2 regions of the Rhizobium sp. BT-226 genome follow, and region 1 is predicted to be linked to the other one. Evidence: riboswitches for the same ligand, from Rfam matches in the RefSeq annotation. Region 1 holds a riboswitch; the other holds the start of a gene.
The links. Region 1 has a riboswitch for thiamine pyrophosphate ahead of OIU37_RS26420 (Ykof family thiamine-binding protein). Riboswitches for the same ligand answer to the same signal wherever they lie in the genome.
Positions count from the first base shown of each region.

Region 2: it holds a riboswitch for thiamine pyrophosphate, as region 1 does, so the genes downstream of both, thiM (hydroxyethylthiazole kinase) here and OIU37_RS26420 (Ykof family thiamine-binding protein) in region 1, are expected to answer to the same signal.

Region 1 covers NZ_JAOYTI010000004.1:392,753-397,361, forward strand. The annotation lists gene OIU37_RS26410 (ABC transporter ATP-binding protein) at 1-336, opposite strand, end outside; gene OIU37_RS26415 (ABC transporter permease) at 333-1,139, opposite strand; gene OIU37_RS26420 (Ykof family thiamine-binding protein) at 1,151-1,759, opposite strand; TPP riboswitch at 1,750-1,863, opposite strand; gene OIU37_RS26425 (NADPH-dependent FMN reductase) at 2,026-2,601, opposite strand; gene soxR (redox-sensitive transcriptional activator SoxR) at 2,685-3,149, shown strand; gene OIU37_RS26435 (SDR family NAD(P)-dependent oxidoreductase) at 3,261-4,031, shown strand; gene OIU37_RS26440 (helix-turn-helix transcriptional regulator) at 4,134-4,475, shown strand.
Region 2 covers NZ_JAOYTI010000005.1:133,038-137,646, forward strand. The annotation lists gene thiD (bifunctional hydroxymethylpyrimidine kinase/phosphomethylpyrimidine kinase) at 1-467, opposite strand, end outside; gene thiE (thiamine phosphate synthase) at 464-1,099, opposite strand; gene thiM (hydroxyethylthiazole kinase) at 1,096-1,899, opposite strand; TPP riboswitch at 1,950-2,046, opposite strand; gene OIU37_RS27700 (ABC transporter ATP-binding protein) at 2,206-3,894, opposite strand; gene OIU37_RS27705 (acetamidase/formamidase family protein) at 3,891-4,609, opposite strand, start outside.

The DNA of each region.
Region 1 (4,609 bases):
AGTGGCGCGGGCCGCGCGGCGGCTCATGCCCTTCACCTCGAGGCCGAGTGCCGCATTGTCGATGATCCGGCGCCAGGGCATCAGCGCATCGCGCTGCGGCATGAAGGCGAAGGAATGCGGCGCCTGTTCCAGCGGCGCGCCCTTGAAAAGCATGGCGCCGGAATCGGGTCGAAGCGCCTGTGTCAGCAGTCGCAACACCGTCGATTTTCCGGAGCCGGACGGGCCGACGATCGAAACGAACTCGCCGTCTGCGACAGCGAGCGAAATATCGCCCAGCACCCTCATGCCGTCGAAGGATTTCGAGATGTTGCGCAGTTCAACCATTGCATCGCTCATCGGCGCCGCTCTCCGGATGGTTGCCAAGGCATGACGAGGCGCTGGATCATCAGCGTCAGCCCGAACAGGCAGAGTGTCAGCACGGCGCTGACGACGACGGCGGCGAGCACGAGATCGGGACGGAAATTGTTCTTGGCGTTGAGAATATAAATGCCGAGGCCGCGGGCGGCGCCGGCATATTCGGCAAAGATCGCGCCGACGACAGCATAGGTGATCGAGATCCTGAGGCCGGCGAAGAAATAGGGCAGCGAGGAGGGAAGCCGGGCCAGGCGGAAAATGCGCCAGCGGCTCGCCTTCATCGAATTCAGCAATTCGGCGATGTCGCGGTCGGTCGATTCATAGCCCTGCAGCAAGGCGACGAGCAGCGGAAAGAAGGTGACGAGCGCCACCAGCAGGACCTTCGGCAACAGGCCGAAGCCGAACCAGAGGACGACGAGGGGCGCGATCGCCACCAGCGGCAGGGTCTGGCTGGCGATGAAGATCGGCAGCAATGCCCGGCGCATGAAGGGCATGAAATCCATAAGGATCGATGAGACGAAGGCGAAGGCTAGCGACAGCGCGAAACCGCCGACTGTCGCGCCGAGCGTCGGCCAGGTGTTTGATATCAGCGCCTCGCGGTTCAGCCAGCCCTGAATGACGATGCGTGACGGCGCCGGCAGGATGGAAGGTTTGATGCCGGAAAGATCGACATAGAGTTCCCATGCTGCCAAGAAGACGCAGCCGGCGAGTAAGGCAGGTATTCCCCGGTAGAGAGCCGCGCGAAGCGCGGCAAGGCGCGAAACCAATGGTGGTGACGGTGTCATCGGCGTTCGATTCACGCTTTCGTCGGGCTATTGGCAGACATCGTGATGTCGAGGGTCACATGCCCGTCGGGGTCGCCGAAGCGATAGAAGGCCTCGCGAATGGTTGCGAAGACGGCGCCGGCATCGCCAGAAAGCCTGGTGCAGAAATTCTTGGCGCGGTCGAAGGTGCCGGAACGTTTCAGAAAGTCGATGCAGCCATAGATCTCGTCCATATGGCTGCCGATTCCCATGACGTAGAGCGAGAATTGCGCAGCGGTCGGCTGCCCGGTCTCGGCGGTGGTTTCAACGGCGGCAAGTGCGGCTGTTATACGATCGGCAAGCGGTTCTGCCTGGCCAAGGGAGGGGTTGCTGCCGCAGATGGCGTCGTCGGGCTCGCCCGGGCAGCCGCGTGAAACAGCAGTGGACAATACGCAATGCTCGCCGGTTTTTGCGGCGGCGACGAAAAGATCGTGCATGGCGGCGAAGAGAATGTCAGGCGGGCCGACCAGCAGTGTGGAGATGTCGTCGATCTCGATGCGCAGCCGGTCGCGATAGGGATCCAGCGCCTTGACGGCATCGAGAATGATGCCGACGAAATTGTCGGACATCGGATAGAGTGACACTTGTGCGCCTGAGAACATCTGAACCTCGCTCCGCTGGCATTACCCAGATCAGCTTTGAAGGGTCCAGAGGCTTGCGCCTCACATCTCAGCCCCGGCAATACGGAGCTCCCCTGTTATTTGCGCGGAAACTATCACCGGGGTTTTCTCCCCGCAACCGCAAAATTGCGATCCCGTCCGTGCGGCCGGAATGAACCGGATGTGACGGAAAACACCCGGGCGGAGGATCTGCCCGGGTGTTCCCAAAGGTTCCGTACCTGCCGGGAACGGAACCGGAGCCCTTCGTCTCAAGCGGCGATATCGGCGTAGGGATGATCACCGCGCGCGGCAATGAGCGCCCGCGTCCACCATTCCAGCCGCGCCATCATCCGGTCGAGCGTGTGCAGAGCGTCGCTCGGATCGTCAAGCCGTCCGGCGACGTCGAAGCGGCTCCATGGCGCGGAAAAGCTGACCGAATCGCGGACGGTGACGGCGTGGAGTTCCGCAAAGACGAGCCGTAATTGCTCGACCGCGCGCAAGCCACCGGAGATGCCGCCATAGGAAACAAAGGCGACCGGCTTGCCCTGCCAGGGCTCGAAAAACAGATCGATGGTCGATTTCAACGCGGCGCTGAAGCTGTGATTGTATTCCGGCGTGACGATGATGAAGGCGTCGGCCGTGCCGAGCCGCCCGGCGAGCCTGTCGATTTCGGGGTGCGCCATGTCACGGTCGGGCGGCAGCGCAAAATCCAGTGGATCGATGATGTCGATATCGAATTGCGGGAAGCGGACGAGCTCCTGCGTCAGCCATTTGACCACCCGGTCGCAGATGCGGCCCTTTCTTGTGCTTCCGTAGATCACCGCCAGCCTGATGGATGTTTTCATGCGCCGCTCCTTCTCGCGATTGGGCTTTACGATTGCTGGAGCAAGGCTTATAAAACCTCAACTAATCTTGAGGTCAAGAGGCAATGGATACAATTCCGGCAACGCCGCTCGGCAAGCTCCTGACTGTCGGCGAAGTGGCGGAGCGCAGCGGCCTGGCCGTCTCGGCGCTGCATTTTTACGAGACCAAGGGGCTGATCTCGAGCATCCGCTCCCGCGGCAATCAACGGCGCTATGGGCGCGATGTGCTTCGCCGGCTCGGCATCATCAAGGTGGCGCAGCGTGTCGGCATTCCGCTTTCGGAGATCCAGGCGGCGTTCGAGTCCCTGCCGCAGGGGCGCACGCCGACCGTCGCCGATTGGCAGACGCTGTCGGCGCTGTGGAAGGATGATCTCGACGCGCGAATCAGGCGGCTTAGCCTGCTGCGCGACCGTCTGACCGGCTGCATCGGCTGCGGCTGCCTGTCGATCGAAAGCTGTCCGTTGCGCAATCCCTGCGACCGGCTCGGCAAGGAAGGGCCGGGCGCGCGGCTTCTGGAGACCGAAAACTAACCCCTGTCCTCACCAGGAAAGATCGATACGCGCCTTTCTTTCAGTCGGCGCGCTCATATGTTAAGGGCGAATGACACAACCGGCGGCACTGTCCGCGAGGAGGACGGCTTCGTGTTCCATCCCAGACTGTTCGAAAATCGCAATGTCGTAGTGACTGGCGCCGGCCGCGGCATCGGCCTTGAAGTGGCCCGGCAGTTCCTGGACTGCGGCGCGAAGGTGATCGTCCATACCGGGCGCAAGCCGGGACGCGACCTGCCGGATTTCCTGCTGACGGCTGAATCCGAAAGACGGGCGCTGCTGCTTAATGCCGATTTCTCCGCGGTCGGTGGGGCAGCGCAATTTGCCGAGGATGCTCTCGCCTTCTTTGATAAGGTCGATGTGCTCGTCAACAATGCCGGCACCATGCTTGGCCGTTTTCCCGCTGCCACGCTCACCGACGCAGAATATGAGGCGGTCGTGCGGCTCAACCAGACATCGGTCGTGGCGCTGACGCGGGCGTTGTTGCCGGCATTGAAGGCGGCTGAAGGCGCAGCCATCGTCAACACGGTTTCGATTTCGGCGCTGACCGGCGGCAGCCCCGGCTCTTCGATCTATTCGGCCTCGAAAGCCTTCGTTGCGACCTATTCCAAGGCGCTTGCCCGTGAGCTTGCACCGGACGGAATCCGCGTCAATTGCGTGTCGCCAGGAACGATCGAGACGGATTTCCATGAGCGCTATTCCTCCCGCGAAAAGCTGGAGCAGACGAGAAAGTCCATCCCCCTGCAGCGGCTCGGCACGGCGGAGGATTGTGCTCCCGCCTATCTGTTCCTGGCGGCTCCCGCCCTCTCGGGTTACATCACCGGACAGGTGATCGAGATCAATGGCGGTCAGCTTATCTGCTGATTTACTTGGACCTTTTTTGACATTTCTTCATTTTGACCAATTCGCTTCTGCGAATATGCTATTGTGCTGATCTACCTCATCGCCGTCCTTCCGAGATACCGAATGCCGTTGCCCAAACCCAAGCCGGGGATGACCGGCCACGAATTGCACACACTCGCTGGAAAAGCCCATGAAGCGAGCGATCTGCTGAAAGCGCTAGCGCACCAGACCCGGCTTCTGATCCTCTGCATACTGGCGAACGAGGAGCGGACGGTGAGTGAAATCGAAAATATCCTCGGCATACAGCAGGCAATGGTCTCGCAGCAACTGGCGCGGTTAAGGCTCGAAGGCCTGGTCCATACGCGCCGTCAGGGCAGGCTGGTCTATTACAGCATCGGCAATGTCAGCGTGCTTGCCTTCCTCGAATCGCTGTTCGATCTTTTTCCGGCTGCAGAAAACAGTTAGAGCATGATGCCGAAAAGTGTGCGCGGTTTTCGGACGACATCCTGCTCTATTTCTTTGATTTAGATCAGGATTCAGATTTTAGGCCGATCGGGCCTAAAATCATCCTGATCTAGAGATCGCCCTTGCGGAGCACG
Region 2 (4,609 bases), on a different contig from region 1:
TCAGCCCGGTTTGTCGCGACCGGCTGATGCAGCAGGGCGGCGGCTTCGGGCAGGTTCGGGGTCAGAAGCGTGGCAAGCGGCAGCAGCCGGCGGGTCAGCACGTCGACCGCTTCGGGCGCGAGCAGGGCGGCACCACCCTTGGCGATCATGACAGGGTCGATGACGATCGGAATGTCGCGGTGGTCAGCCAGCGCGCCGGCAACAGCGTCGGCGATGCCGGCATTGGCGATCATGCCGATCTTGACGGCATCGACGCGGACATCGGCAAAGACGGCATTGATCTGGTCGGCGACGAATTGCGGCGGCACCAGATGCACGCCGCTGACCCCTTGCGTGTTCTGCGCCGTCAGCGCGGTCAGCACCGCCATGCCGTAGACGCCGCGGGCGGAAAAGGCCTTGAGATCGGCCTGGATGCCGGCGCCGCCGGAGGGATCGGAGCCGGCGATCGAGAGAACGTTGCGGATCATGCGCGAGCCTTTCGGATTTCTGCGGCGATGCGGCGCGTGGCCGCTTCGGGATCCGGCGTGCCGCAGATGGCGGAGACGACGGCAAGCCCCCTGGCGCCTGCGGCAAACACCTCGGCGACATGATCCACCTTGAGCCCGCCGATCGCGACCGATGGCACCGGCGAGGCCTTTACCAGCCTTGCAAGGCCGTCAAAGCCGATCGGCTGCTTGTGATCGGCCTTGGTCGGTGTCGCAAACACCGGCCCGACGCCGGTGTAATTGATGAGATCAGGATCGACGGCGTTAGCAAGCACCTCGCTCTCGACCGACAGGCCGAGGATCATCTCGGCACCGACCATCGCCCGCGCTTTGCGCGCATCCATATCCTCCTGGCCGATATGCAGGCCGTCGGCGCCGATGGCGATTGCCGCCTCGACATCATCGTTGATGATGAGGAGGGCGCCGGTCCCATCCAGCGCCTGTTTCAAGGCGCGGCCGGTCTCGATCATCCTGATGGTGCCGGCATGTTTGTCGCGCAGCTGCACCATGGTCGCGCCGCCGGCAACGGCAAGGCGTGCGGTCTCCACCATGCCGATCCCGGCGCAGAGATCGGGGTCGAGGACGAGATAGAGCGAAAGGTCGAAAGCCTTCATGCGGCTGATATCCTTGCCCTGGCGTCAAGCGTTTCGGCGTCGAGCGCAGCCAGCGCATCGAGGAAGCGCCAGGAGAAGGACCCAGGCCCGGCCGCCCCAAGGGCGGCCTCCTCGCCGGCGATGGCGAAGGTTGCAAGTGCTGCGATCGTCGCGCCGAAGATATCCTCTGGTGCCGTCGCGGCAAAGGCGCCGACGAGGCAGGTGAGCGAGCAGCCGAGCGCGGTGACTTGAGGCATCAGAGCTGATCCGCCTTCGATGCGCACGGCCCGCTCGCCGTCGGTGACGAAATCCACGGCGCCGGTAACGGCAACCACCGCTCGCTGACGCTCGGCGAGCCATCGCGCCGAACTTTCCGCCTGCTCGACCGGGTCGCGGCTGTCGACGCCCTGGCCGCGGCTCTCTCCGCCGGCCAGCGCGATGATTTCGGAAGCGTTGCCGCGGATGATGGTCGGACGCAGCGCTAGGAGATCGGCGACCGCATTGCGGCGGAAAGCCGTCGCATAATGCGCGACGGGATCGAGCACCCAGGGCTTGCCGGTTGACGTCGCAGCCTTCGCCGCCGCCTGCATGCCGTCGATCCATTGCGTCGACAGCGTGCCGATATTGATTGTCACAGCACTGGCGATCCCGGCGAATTCGCCGGCTTCTTCAGCGGCATGCACCATGGCGGGGGAGGCGCCGGCGGCAAGCAGCACATTTGCGGCGATGTTCATGGCGACGTAATTGGTGATGCACTGAACGAGCGGCGGCTTCTCGCGCATCGCCTTCAGCATAGCTCCTGGTGTGGTCCTGGTCTGCATATGGCCCCTTTCAGGCGGGGGCGGGCACGGGGCGGTTCGTGCGGGCAGTGCCGCGGCCCCGAGCGACTCCCTCCGCCGGCATTATCCGGTTCAGGTTCGAAGGGTGCTTCTCAGCCCGTCTGTCGACGAACGCCCCTGTCTCTCATCGCGATTCTTTTCGCAGAGAACGGAGGTGATGTCATCCCGAAAATGATCGACGCGGCGCAACGATTGTCGACGATTTGAGAAAGGCGATCAGCCGACGATCTGGCCAACCGCCGCCGACATCCTCCTTCGCGACATTTTAGTCATGTCTCAGTCCTTCAGTCACGCATGCACTTCCTTGCCGCGATAGACCTCCGGATCGGGGATCGGAACCGCGGCGATCAGCGCGTGGGTGTAGTCATTCCTCGGGTTCTCGAAGATATCCCGCCGCGTGCCGGTTTCGATAATGCGGCCGGCGCGCATGACGGCGACGTTGTGGGACATGCGCTCGACGACGGCCATGTCGTGGGAGATGAAGAGATAGGCGAGCCCCATCGTTTCCTGCAGTTCGAGCAGCAGGTCGAGCACCCGGGCACGGACGGAGACGTCAAGCGCTGCGACGCTCTCGTCGGCGACGATCAGCTTCGGCTCCAGTGCCAGCGCTCGGGCGATGCAGATGCGCTGGCGCTGGCCGCCTGAAAATTCGTGCGGATAGCGCGTTGCCGCATCAGGCGTCAGGCCGACCCGGCGCAGCAGTTCGGCGACGCGGTCCTGCCGTTCACTATGGTTGCTGATGCCGTGAATGACCATCGGTTCGCCGATCGCTTTGCCGACGGCCATGCGCGGGTCGAGCGAGGCATAGGGATCCTGGAAGATCATCTGCGCCGAGCGGCGCACGGGCCGCATCTCGCGCTGGCTGAGGCCGGCAATATTGCGGCCGTCGATCAGGACATTGCCCTTGAAGGGGATGAGACCGAGCACGGCCTTGCCCGTCGTCGATTTGCCGGAGCCGCTTTCGCCGACGAGGCCGAGCGTTTCACCCGGCAAGATATCCAAGGAAACGCCATCGACGGCTGCAACTGGCGGCTTGCCCTTGAAAAACCGGCTTGCGGCGTTGCCATAGGTGACGGTGAGGTCGCGCACATTCAGCACCGGCGTGCGGTCCGGATGCAGCGTCTCGACGGCGCGCTGGGTGATGCGCGGCGGACGGTCGGTGCCGGCAAGCGCGCCGAGCCGCGGGACGGCGGCCAGCAATTGCTGCGTATAGGCCTCCTTCGGCCGCTGGAAGATGGCGAGCGCCGTTCCCTGCTCGACGATCCTGCCATTCTGCATGATGACGACGCGATCGGCCATTTCGGCGACGACGCCCATGTCGTGGGTAATGAGGATGATCGAGGCGCCGAATTCGCGCTTCAACTCGCGCATCAGCCTGAGGATCTGCGCCTGCACGGTGACGTCGAGTGCCGTCGTCGGCTCGTCGGCGATCAGCACCTTCGGCCGGCAGGAGAGCGCCATGGCGATCATTACCCGCTGGCGCATGCCGCCGGACAGCTCGTGCGGATATTGCTTCAACCGCCGGGCCGGCTCGGTGATCTGCACGGCGTCGAGCATCTTCAGCGCCACCGCCTCGGCATTCTCGCTGCCCTGGTGCGCGCGGATTGCCTCCGTCAGCTGGTTGCCGACCGACATGACCGGGTTCAGCGAGGTCATCGGCTCCTGGAACACCATGGCGATATCGCCGCCGCGCACGCTGCGCATCGCCCGGTCGGAAAGCTTGAGCAGGTCGCGCTCGCCAAGCAGCACGCTGCCGGAGGCGACCCGCAGCGAGGCTTTCGGCAAGAGCCCCATGATCGACAACGAGGTGACCGACTTGCCGGAGCCGGATTCGCCGGCAATGCAGAGCGTTTCGCCGCTTGCAAGCTCGAAGCTGACATCCTGGAGCACCGGCTTGCGGCCTTCGGGGGTGCGGGCATCGACGCTCAGCTTGCGAAGGCTGAGCACCGGTGCTGCGGCGGGCATGGCTTCGTTCACGCGAACACGATCCTCGGGAAGTAGAAGGAGACCACCCAGTTCGGCTGGTCGACGATCTCGCTGATGCGGAGATCGCCGCAGACCGAGCAGAGCAGATAGGCATCGACGGCGCTCATGCCGTGTTCGGCGCCGAGAAGATCGATCATCCGCATGACGCTTTCGCGTGCGCCGGTCATCAGGTCAGGGCCGATGCCTGTCGTCACCTCGTAGCCGGCGCCGTCGAGGTGGCGGGTCACCGGTTCGGTCGTGGTGAAGCGCGGCGTCTGCAGCTTGGCGTCCTTGACGAGCTCGATCGTCGCTTCGACGTTCATCTGGCTTTCGATCGCCGTGCCGCAGACTTCGCCATCGCCCTGGGCGGCATGGGTATCCCCGATCGAAAACAGCGCGCCGTCGACCTCGACGGGCAGATAGAGCGTCACCCCCGCCGTCAGGTCGCGGATGTCCATGTTGCCGCCGACGCGACGTGGGGGGACGACGGAGTGGGTGCCGGGCTCGGCTGGTGCGACACCGATCGTGCCGGCAAAAGGCTTCAGCGGCACGCGGCCGCCCGGGCCGTAAAGGGCGGGCACCATGCTGGTCGCGTCATAGGACCAGACATGCAGGGCCGGATCCTTGAACTGGTCGGCAAGCAGGCCGAAGCCCGGAATATTGGCCGTCCAGCCGACGCCCGAGGGAATGAACTTGCGCAGCGTCACCTTCAGCGCATCGCCGGGCT